Regions from separate parts of the Pedobacter sp. T50_32 genome, predicted to be linked through region 1. Evidence: riboswitches for the same ligand, from Rfam matches in the RefSeq annotation. Region 1 holds a riboswitch; the other holds the start of a gene.
What was found. Region 1 has a riboswitch for S-adenosylmethionine ahead of metH (methionine synthase). Riboswitches for the same ligand answer to the same signal wherever they lie in the genome.
Positions count from the first base shown of each region.

Region 1 (6,061 bases):
AATTAAATCTGTAGCGTAGCAATGTCCACCTGGGGTTGGCACGAAAGAGCTATCCGCTTTGCGGGCGTCACCCCTCAAAGCCAATACGTTATCAATGCCTAAAAACTGTAAATCAATTAACGCATTTTCCGTTTCCTCTTTTGTAAAACCACCACAAATTAAGTGCGGCACTGCATCAATTTTATATTTATGAATGATAGCTGCACAAATGGCGATAGTTCCAGGGCGCTTGCGATAAGACACTTTCTGCAACAAACCGTTTTCTTGCTCTTTGTATATATAATCTTCTCTTAAGGATGTGACATCTATAAAAGGTGGTTCAAACTCTAAAAGTGGTTCGATGCCTTCGTAAATCCAATCGATGCTTTGACCTTTTACTGGTGGTAAAAGCTCGAATGAGAATAAGGTTTTACCCTTTGCGTTTTTGATGTGTTCTGTTATTTTCATACCCCAAACCCCTAAAGGGGCTTTTTTATTTATTACGTATATGCCCTTCCCTCTTTAGGGGGTCGGGGGGTTAATATGCTAAATTAGGTGCTAACCACCTCTCTACTTCTTCTACCGTTAAATGCTTCCTCAAAGCGTAATCTTCTATCTGCTCCTTACTAATCTTCCCTAATCCAAAATACCTAGACTCAGGATGCGAGAAATAGAAGCCACTTACCGCAGCTGTTGGATACATCGCATAACTTTCGGTAATGTGTAAGCCAATTTTCTCCTCTGCTTCTAATAAGGCAAACAAAGTTCCTTTCTCGGTATGCTCTGGACAAGCAGGATAACCCGGTGCCGGACGAATACCTACATATTGTTCCTTAATCAAATCTTCGTTAGAGAAATGCTCGTCTTTTGCATAACCCCAATAATCTTTACGCACCAGTTCGTGCAACTTTTCTGCAAATGCTTCTGCTAAGCGGTCGGCTAAAGCTTTTACCATGATGCTGTTGTAATCATCAAAGTTTTTCTCGTATTCTGCTACCAATTCATCGCAACCAATACCCGCGGTCAAAGCAAAACCACCGAAATAATCCTTCTTACCGCTGCCTTCTGGTGCAATAAAATCCGACAAAGCATAATATGGTTGACCATCAACTTTTTCGGCCTGTTGGCGTAAAGTATGAATAATTACCCATTCAGAATTACCGTTTTTCAGTTCTGCTGTCTTTGTTAACTGAGAACTTGGAACTGCTAACTGGATATCATCGCCTATGGCTTGTGCTGGCCAAAAACCAAACACAGCTTTTGCTTTTAATAACTTTTCATCTACAATGCGTTTCAACAAAGTTTGAGCATCGTCGAAAAGCTTTTTCGCTTCATCACCAACGTTTTTATCTTCAAAAATTCGTGGATAACTACCACGTAACTCCCATGTATGGAAGAAAGGCGTCCAATCGATGTAAGGAAGTAACTCTTCTAAAGGATAATCTTCCAAAACCTTTGTACCTGTAAATGTTGGAGCAGGAGCAACTTGTGCTAAATCTATTTGGAATTTATTTTCCCTTGCCTCTTCCAAAGTCTTGAAACGCTTATCCGAACGTTTGTTCAAATGCGCTTCACGAGCTTTATCGTATTCGGCTTTGATTTGCGAAATATATCCCTCACGTAATTCGCCATTCATCAAAGTGCTACAAACCGTTACACTTCTAGAAGCATCTAACACGTGAATAGCTGGACCAGAATAATTAGGCGCAATTTTCACTGCTGCATGTATCCTCGAAGTAGTAGCTCCGCCCACAATTAACGGAACTGTAAATCCTTCTCGCTCCATCTCTTTGGCAAAGTGAACCATTTCATCAAGCGATGGTGTGATTAAACCACTTAAACCAATAATATCGGCATTAATCTCTTTGGCTTTTTTAATGATTTCCTGTGCAGGAACCATCACGCCCATATCTACAATTTCGAAGTTATTGCAAGCTAAAACTACGCCTACAATGTTTTTTCCGATATCGTGTACATCGCCTTTTACCGTTGCCAACAAAATCTTTCCTGCTGAAGAGCCCTGTGTAGCATCTGGATTGGCTAATTTCTCTTCCTCTATAAACGGTAATAAATAAGCCACAGCTTTTTTCATTACCCTGGCAGATTTTACCACTTGAGGCAGGAACATTTTTCCAGCGCCGAACAAATCTCCCACAATGTTCATTCCGTCCATTAAAGGACCTTCTATGACTTGAATTGGTCGCGGATATTTCTGGCGGGCTTCTTCTACATCATCATCTAAAAACTCAACGATACCTTTTACCAAGGAATGAGACAAACGCTCTTCAACCGTTCCTTGTCGCCAAGCTTCGTCTTTAACGATAACTTTTCCTTTGTTTTTTACTGTTTCAGCGAACTCAACCAAACGCTCAGTCGCATCGTCTCTACGGTTTAATAGTACGTCTTCAACTCTTTCTAAAAGCTCGGGTTCAATTTCTTGATAAACCTCTAGCATCCCTGCATTTACAATTCCCATATCCAAACCTGCGTGAATGGCATGGTACAAAAATGCCGAGTGCATCGCTTCACGCACAACATTGTTTCCTCTAAATGAGAATGAAATATTGGAAACCCCACCGCTAACTTTAGCGTGAGGTAAATTTTGTTTAATCCAACGGGTAGCTTCAATAAAATCTACCGCATAGTTGTTATGTTCTTCTAAACCTGTTGCTACGGTTAAAATATTAGGGTCAAAAATGATATCCTGTGGAGGAAAACCAATTTCATCAACCAAAATGCGATAACTACGGCTACAGATTTCTATCCTACGATCGTAATTATCTGCCTGACCTTGCTCATCAAATGCCATTACTACAACTGCAGCACCGTAACGCATAATTTTACGGGCATTGGCTTTAAAGGGTTCTTCTCCTTCTTTTAAGGATATGGAGTTAACGATGCCTTTGCCTTGTAAGCATTTCAACCCAGCTTCGATTACCGTCCATTTAGACGAATCGACCATGATAGGCAGCTTGGCAATATCAGGTTCTGAAGCAATTAAATTCAGGAATTTGGTCATTGCCGCTTCCGAATCAATCATCCCCTCATCCATATTTACGTCGATGATTTGTGCACCGCCCTCAACTTGTTGTAGGGCGACGGCTAAAGCAGCTTCATAATCGCCACCTAAAATGAGCTTAGAGAATTTTGGAGAACCTGTGATATTGGTACGCTCACCTACGTTTACAAAAATACTTTCGGGTGTAATGGTTACTGGCTCTAATCCGCTTAACCTTAAATACGGAGCAATAGTCGGTATTTTTCTAGGTTGAGCCGCTGCCGCTTTTTTAGCAATACAGCCAATATGGTCTGGCGTTGTTCCGCAACAACCACCCACTATATTTACAAAGCCCGAAATGATAAAGTCATCTACCAAGTGAGCAGTTTCATGAGGCATTTCATCGTAAGCGCCAAATTCGTTAGGTAAACCCGCATTTGGATAAGCAGAAACATAACAATTTGCTTTTGCAGCCAGTTCCTCGATGTGAGGGCGCATTTCTTTCGCTCCCAAAGCACAGTTAAAACCAATACTCAGAGGATTTGCATGTGCAACAGAATTTAAAAATGCTTCTGCCGTTTGACCAGACAAGGTTCTGCCCGAAGCATCGGTAATGGTACCCGAAATCATGATTTCAAGTTTTTTTCCTACTACTTCTTCATATTCTTTAATGGCAGCAATTGCCACTTTTGCATTTAAAGTATCAAAGATGGTTTCAATTAATAGTACGTCTGAACCGCCATCTACTAAACCTCTAATTTGCTCATAGTAAGCATCAAAAAGTTCTTTGTAAGAGATCGCTCTGAAACCTGGGTCGTTAACATCTGGAGAAAGTGAAAGCGTACGGTTAGTTGGGCCAATTGCACCTGCAACAAAGCATTTCCTATCAGGATTTTGTGCCATGAATTCGGTAGTTGCTTCTTTGGCTATCCTAGCTCCTTCGTAACTTAGCTCGTAACTCAACTCTTCCATTCCATAATCGGCCATGGAAATGCGTTGCGTACTGAAAGTATTCGTTTCAACGATATCAGCCCCTGCTGCTAAATATTCAGTATGGATGGCTTTAATAATATCAGGACGGGTGATGTTCAACAAGTCGTTATTACCTTTTACATCAGAAGGGTGATTGGCAAATCTTTCGCCTCTAAAATCTTCTTCGGTTAGGGTATAACGCTGTATCATGGTACCCATAGCACCATCTATAATTAAAATACGTTTTTCTAGTTCTTCTCTAATGCTCATAACTCGATCCGCGTTTGGCGTTTGGCGAATGAACGCTTATCGCTTGACGCAATACTCAAAATTTATCAGCTTACTCTAAAAGTATCGGAACTGGTATTCCCTTTAAACTTATCTTCTCTCGCCACTGCTGAGATTAGAAATTAGCACCTTGTTGGCACAGGTTGCTAAGACTTCGTTGGGTCTAGTCCCTCCGTCTTTCTTAATAAGCAATGCAAAGGTGCAACATCCGCTTATCATTTCCAAAAATATCAGTAACACAACCAAATAAAATTACAAAGGCCACGCAAAATTGCATGGCCTTCGATATAATATTTTGTTTTTCAGATTATCTTCTGTCTCCGAAAATTCTTAACAGTGATAAGAATAAGTTGATGAATGTAATGTAAAGCGATAAAGCGCCCATTAAAGCTAATTTTTTACTATCAGCTAAAGCGATTTCGTTTCCGTTCTCATCTAATCCTTCGCCTATTCTTTTAATCTCTTGTACTTTGTAAGCAGTTAAAGCAGTGAACACTGCCACGCCAATAAAGCCTAAAATGTAGCCTAAAGTATCGCTACCTATAAAGAAGTTGATTAAACTCACGACAACCAAGCCAATTACAGCAGCCATCAAGATAGGTCCAAATCTACTTAAATCTACATCTGTAGTGTAACCCATTACCGCCATTACCGCGAATATAATTGCTGCCGCTACGAAACATATTGCTATAGATGCTGCTGTATAGATTAGCAAAACAAAGCCTAACATCACACCAGTTAGTATAGAGTACAATAAGAAAATACCTACTAATGCTGGATATGACAATCTTTGCATTGCTGCTCCCATGATCATCACCAAACCAAGTGGTGCGAATATAGCAATGTAACCTAGTGCTGTAAATCCTCTATCACCCACTAGCATTGATAAGATACCTGGAGAATTAACTAATACAAATGCAGAAACACTTGATACAGCCAAGGCCACAAACATCCACATGAAAACGTTAGCAAAGAATTTTTTTGAAGCAGAACGCTGTTGCACAAAAACTGAGTCGTTCTGATATTGATAATTTTGTTGTTCCATTGTTAATTTAAATTGGTTAACGGATAAAAATACAATTTTAGTTTAATCTTTTTGTCAGCAGTTCCTCAACTTTTTTGTAAAACTGTAGTGGCTTAAGCTTTCGCCAATGTAATTCGTCCAGTTCACCGCCAAAGTTAATATAGTAATCTAAGCTGTTATCTCTAAATTCTTTAATTACATGCTCGTTAAAATTGATACCTGCAATCCAACCATCCTCTACATCTTGAAACCATTCTTCGTAATAGCTATCGTCTGATGCGTGGAAGTTTAAAACGTTCTCGCCTATAAGGATAAATTTATTGATGCCCTCATCAATCATGAGTTCTAAAATCTCACGCTTTAAAGTCATAATATCGTTATTGATAGTATCATTCCATTCGCCCATTAATTCGATGATGGCGTATTGCCTATCATAATCGGCATACAGTACTTTAATGTAAAGGGTATTTGAACCAAAGGCATCCCACTGGGGATGAATAAGAAAATTGTAGAGTTGCTTATCGTAGTAAAATTCCGAGTATTCGGTTTCGTAAAAAGGAGAACGCTCATCTTCAGCAGCAATATAATCGTTCCTCCACTGATAATATGGTTCTATCTCGTGCATAAAACAAATTTACGATTTTATCCTGTACACACGAGAGCTAAAAAGATTAAAAAAAGAAAGCCACAGATGCACAAATTTTTCAACTTCTAAATCTGTGCATCTGCGGCTAATATTATAGTTAGCGAACTTACTTGCTTGCTTCTACAGCTTTTCGAACGCTTCCGTATTTAATCAA
Region 1 covers NZ_JBYFBY010000005.1:139,897-145,957, reverse strand. The annotation lists gene AC23ME_RS15745 (methylenetetrahydrofolate reductase) at 1-447, opposite strand, end outside; gene metH (methionine synthase) at 518-4,219, opposite strand; SAM riboswitch class I at 4,325-4,428, opposite strand; gene AC23ME_RS15735 (Bax inhibitor-1/YccA family protein) at 4,545-5,282, opposite strand; gene AC23ME_RS15730 (hypothetical protein) at 5,320-5,886, opposite strand; gene murQ (N-acetylmuramic acid 6-phosphate etherase) at 6,014-6,061, opposite strand, start outside.

Region 2 (6,061 bases), on a different contig from region 1:
AAATGAAGTTTACTAGACTGGATGGTAGTGAAAACCCCACAGCCGAGTGCAGCGAGGGCGAGGAGTTGTAATGAACAGCCAGACTTTCGGTAAATAGTTGTACTGAAATTGCTCTTCAAAAAATAGATGAACTGTAAATGTTTAAAGTTTTCTCCACTACGGTCGAAATGACGAATAGAATGCTAAAAAAAAATGCCTTAAAAGCGTAAAAGCCCAGACATCCATCTGGGCATTTTACTATCAAAACAAAACAATATAAAAATTTAATTTACTGAGTAACTATTGACGTTATTGGCTTAATTGATACGTTGGCGGGGACGCCAACGCCAGCGGTTTCCCTTGTTGGCGTCCCCGCCAACAAGCATATTTTAACCGTTTACTAAAATTCCTTCTTCGGCTATAGCTTTAATGTCTTGTTCGCTATAGCTAATTTTGCCAGTTTGAGCAATAAAAACATCCTTGTTTACTAAGATATCTTTGTTCTCCAAAAGGCTTTTTAAACTTACACTTCCAATTACGTATTTATAATCGTTACGAGAGAAACGTTCCGAGATGTTCTCAATTTGCAGCTTCTCTACAGTGTATTCATGTTGGTAGCGCAAGTAAACTTCCAAGCTCACTTTATCAGTGTGGATTAAGCCGTTTTGCTGCTTGTATTTTTTGTACTCGTAGCGATAATCATAGCGCAATGCTGCGATATCTGAAAGCACAGCTGCACCAGTTGGATGGCCACCAGCACCTTTTCCAAAGAAGAACTGTTTGTCGGCGAAAGCGGCTTGTACCGTTACGCCATTGTACTCATTTTCTACGTTATATAAGAAGTCATCGCTCTTTACAAACTTCGGCAATACAAAAGTAATAACCTGTTTAGTGCTGATTTTCCTAGTAGTCGGTACCAATTTGATTTTGAAATTCTTCTCTTTTGCGTATTGAATGTCTGCATCGCTTAGGTTTTGGATACCGATGTTCAAAATCTTATCAGGATTTAAGAACAAACCGTAAGCATGTGCCGTCGCGATAGTTAGTTTAAATTTAGGGTCGTAACCACCAACATCTAAAATTGGGTTGGTTTCTGCAAAACCTAAATCTTGAGCTTCTTTTAAAGCAGCATCGTAACTAGCGCCTTCGTTAAAAATTTTTGAAAGAATGTAGTTAGACGAACCGTTGAAAATACCACTGATGCCGTGTAAAAGCTCGTTATCGTAGTATTCTTCTAAGTTTCTGATGATTGGAATACTGCCGCAAACTGCACCTTCGTACAATAAGGAAGTACCATTTTCTTCTTGCAACTGTACCAATTCTGCCAAGTGAGTAGCAATCATTTTTTTATTGGCCGACACTACATTTTTACCGCTGGTTAACGCTCTTTTGGTAATTGCATAAGCTGCATCAGCATCGTCAATTAACTCTACAATGGTGTTGATTTCTGGATTATCTAAAATCTCATCGTGAGAGGTCGTGAACAAATGTGCATCTAAAGTTCTTTTCTTTTCAGGGTTTTTAATGGCAATTTTTACCACTTCCAGATTTAGGTTTTGTGCCTTAATGATATCATGTAGACCTTGTCCAACAACTCCAAATCCAAATAATCCTATTTTAAGTTTCTTACTCATGTGTTTAATTCGTATTGCGATAAGCGTATTGCGATGTATCGTTTAACACCAAACGCTCTCCACTTAGGTATATGCTATTTTTACTTTCTACTTTTAACTTTTAAGCGGTATGCTGTAGTTTAATTACTTTGTTATTTTTTGCGGCATTCTCTTTTAAAAAATTGCCAATGATGTTCGTTAATTTATCCGTTTCTATTAAAAATCCGTCGTGACCGTAAGCGCATTTAATGCTGGCAAATTTCGCATCGTTAATATGGTTAGCTAAAAACTGTTGTTCGGTAATAGGGAAGAGGATGTCGTTCTCTATGCCCACAACCAGCGTATTTGCTTTTACCAATTTCAAGGCATCAGCTACGCTTTTTCTACCACGACCAACATTGTGGCTATCCATCGCTTTGCTCAAATACCAATAACTGTAAGCGTTAAAGCGTTTGCACAATTTCTCGCCTTGGTAGTTTTGGTAAGACGAAGCTCTGAAATCAGTTACTTTATCGTTCACACTTTCCAACTGGGTTTCGTTGTAGGCTTCGTAAGTTCTGTAAGAAAGCAAAGCGATGCTTCTTGCCGTTTTCAAGCCTTTGTAACCACCATCGGGTTTGTTTGCGAAGAAAGTTCTATCGGTAGCAATGGCCAAACGCTGACTTTCGTTAAATGCAATTCCCCAAGGTGAATGAGCTGCATTGGTTGCTACTAAAATCAAATTTTCGATTTCGGTTTTATCAAGAATAGACCATTCTAAAGCCTGCTGACCACCCAACGAACCGCCAATTAACGTTTTAACTGTTTTAATACCCAAGTGCTCGGCCAATAACTGATGTATCGCTGCTAAATCTCTGATAGTGAACTCAGGAAAAGCCAAATAGTAAGGCTGGCCTGTCACTTGATTTACACTCAGCGGATTAGTAGTGCCATAATTAGAGCCTAAAACATTTGCGCATACAATAAAGTGTTCTTCTGGATTGAACAAATCTTTAGTGCCAAATAAACCTTTCCACCAATCTAAAACATCGGCGTTTGCCGTTAGCGCATGACAAGCCCAAATTACATTGTCCTTTTTGGCGTTTAATGTGCCATAAGTTTGATATGCAATTTCCAGATTACGGAGTTTTTTGCCGCTTTCTAGCTTGAATATTTTTGGATATTTATAGATGTTAGACATGTTTAAAAGTTGGAATGTTGTAAGGTTGCAGGTTAGTCAACTGTTAATTGTTAACTGAAAACTGATAATGCTTGTTCAAAATCTGCCTTAATATCGTCGATGTGCTCAATACCAACTGATACTCTTAATAATGCAGGTGTAACGCCAGCGGCTAATTGCTCTGCCTCGCTTAATTGTTGGTGCGTAGTCGCTGCAGGTTGTATAATCAATGTTTTTGCATCGCCTACGTTAGCTAAATGACTTACCAATTTCAAGTTATCAACCAATGCGATTGCATTTTCTTTATTGCCTTTTAGCTCGAAACTTAATACTGCGCCAAAGCCGTTTGATAAATATTTTTTCGCATTAGCATGATAAGGGCTGCTTTCTAAACCTGGGTAGTTTACTTTGGCAACTGCCGGATGGTTTTCTAACCATTTAGCCAAAGCCAATGCATTTTCTACGTGGCGTTGAACTCTCAGCGAAAGTGTTTCCAGTCCTTGCAATAATAAGAATGAATTGAATGGAGATTGCGACGCTCCGAAATCTCTCAAACCTTCTACACGAGCTCTGATGATGAATTGGATGTTTCCGAAAGGACCGTTCTGACCGAACACATCATTGAAAACCAAGCCGTGGTAACCATCAGATGGTTCGGTAAATGCAGCAAATTTTCCGTTGCCCCAGTTGTAGTTTCCACCGTCTACAATTACACCGCCAATGCTTGTACCGTGACCGCCAATCCACTTTGTGGCAGATTGTACTACTACGTTTGCACCGTGGTCAATCGGTCTGAATAAATAACCTGCTGCACCAAAAGTATTGTCTACAATTAAAGGTAAATCGTGCTTTTTAGCGATGGCAGCAATTTGTTCAAAATCGATGATGCTGAAAGATGGATTACCGATAGTTTCTAAGTAAATCGCTTTTGTGTTTTCGTCAATTTTTGCTTCAAAATCTGATGGATTATCGCCATCTGCAAATTTTACAGAGATACCCAAGCGTTTAAAAGCAACTTTGAATTGGTTATAAGAACCTCCGTATAAGTGACTAGATGACACGAAATTATCGCCAGCCTGTAAGATGTTATTTAGTGCAATAAACTGCGCCGCCTGTCCAGAAGCTACAGCCAAAGCTGCTACACCGCCTTCTAAAGCTGCAATGCGTTTCTCAAAAACATCCGTAGTTGGGTTCATGATACGGGTGTAAATATTTCCAAATTCTTTTAGTGCGAAAAGATTTGCACCATGTTCCGAGTTTTTAAAACCATATGATGTTGTTTGATATAAAGGAACCGCTCTAGAACCAGTTGTTGGGTCTACTTCTTGTCCTGCGTGTATTTGTAGTGTTTCGAATTTATGTTGTGACATGTTTTTTCAGTTTTAGTGTTGTAAAGTTGGAATGTTGACCTATTAAGGTACGTCAGTGGGGCGTATCCCGTTTTAGCGGGACCTTCCTAATTGTTAGAAAATTACAAGTGGAAGATTTTTGATTTAGTATATGCGAATGCACATACACATCGTCAATTGCATATTGCAGCAATTGTCAATCATAGAAATAGCAATAGAATTTTGTCCGACCTGCTCGGGAAACGTGTTTCTTGAAATAGAATTAATTAGTTTCATCTTATTAATTTATATCTCCAAAGTGCACCATGCAATTTGGTCAGGAATTGGCACCTTCTCTTTTTGAGGGTTGCCAGTGGGTCAGGGAGCCTGTCTCTCGCCACTTCTTTATAAATCAATAACCTTTTCGGTAATTGACTTTTATTTGCTTCCAAATAATGTTTCAAATATAGGATGTTTTTTATTTCGATACAAAATAAAATTCTGAAATATTTTTAAATTACTGATTTTGAGTAGCTTTTTGTTTTAACCACATAGACACATTAGGCTAAATTCGGGAAAAACTATGTGTCTATGTGGTTAGAATTTTTTACGAGTTAACTAATAAATCAATATTAGGATGATAATTCCTAGGAAAATAAAATACTAACTTTGTAGACTTACTATATATTATTAGATTTTGAATACTGAATTCCTAAATAGCATTATACAGCGCCAAAATCAACAGCAGGTTGTGCCTTCTAATCAGACTATTGCAAACTGGGCTCAATCTTTACTGAATTTGATTTTTCCAGAACGAGGAGCGTCTACCAATTACAATCAAGAGGTACTAAAAGGCGTTTTCTTTGAACTTAAAGAAGAACTGCAGTTGATATTGAAATCAACAAAGTCATCTAGCAAAGCTTTAAACAAAGGAATTGCAGAAGCATTTTTTGACAGGTTGCCTGAGGTTTACCGCAAATTAAATACAGATTTGGTTTCTTTGGTAGACGGAGACCCGGCTGCACAAAGTGAATTTGAAATTATTAGGTGTTATCCCGGTTTTTTTGCCGTGGCGATGTATCGCTTTGCGCATGAGCTGCATTTGTTGGAAGTACCGCATATTCCGCGTATCATCACAGAGTACGCACATACTGTGACGGGAATTGATATTCATCCAGCAGCAGAAATTGGTGAATATTTATACATCGACCACGGCACAGGCTTGGTAATTGGTGAAACCACTGTTATTGGCAACCACGTAAAATTGTATCAAGGCGTTACTTTAGGAGCGCTGAGTGTAGATAAGTCGAAGTCGCATACTAAACGACACCCGACTATTGGAAATCATGTGATTATTTATTCTGGTGCAACTATTTTAGGTGGTGAAACGTTTATTGGAGATGGTAGTATCATTGGCGGTAACGTTTGGTTAACGAAAAGTGTACCTGAAGGTTCTACGGTTTATCATCAGGCAGAGGTTACAATTAAAGGGAAGAATAGTTGATGGTTAATGGTCAATAGTTTTTGGCGACATAAATCATCTTAAATCTGCGTTATCATCTGCGGAAATCAGCGGGTAAAAAATAAAATAGAAATGAAAACCATTATAGATTGCATCGGAAATACGCCATTGGCAGAAATTAGATATTTGAATACTAATCCAAACGTTAAAATTTACGCGAAGCTAGAAGGAAATAATCCTGGCGGAAGTGTAAAAGATAGAGCAGCGTTAAATATGATACGCAGTGCTATGGAGCGTGGAGAAGTAGATAAAAACACTAAACTTATCGAAGCAACCAGTGGAAACACAGGAATTGCATTGGCTATGATTGCTTCCATTTACGGTATCGATATTGAGTTGGTGATGCCTTCAAGTTCTACTAGAGAGCGTACTTTAACCATGGAAGCTTTTGGTGCAAAAGTTACTTTACTGGAGTCTATTGAAGTTTGTAGGGACTATGCAGAAGAAAAGGGAACGCAAC
Region 2 covers NZ_JBYFBY010000003.1:491,200-497,260, reverse strand. The annotation lists gene AC23ME_RS12800 (homoserine dehydrogenase) at 369-1,613, opposite strand; gene AC23ME_RS12795 (homoserine O-acetyltransferase family protein) at 1,714-2,772, opposite strand; gene AC23ME_RS12790 (O-acetylhomoserine aminocarboxypropyltransferase/cysteine synthase family protein) at 2,823-4,121, opposite strand; SAM riboswitch class I at 4,383-4,493, opposite strand; gene AC23ME_RS12785 (serine O-acetyltransferase) at 4,777-5,583, shown strand; gene cysM (cysteine synthase CysM) at 5,674-6,061, shown strand, end outside.
Region 2: linked by a shared signal. The riboswitch ahead of AC23ME_RS12790 (O-acetylhomoserine aminocarboxypropyltransferase/cysteine synthase family protein) and the one ahead of metH (methionine synthase) in region 1 are both predicted to bind S-adenosylmethionine.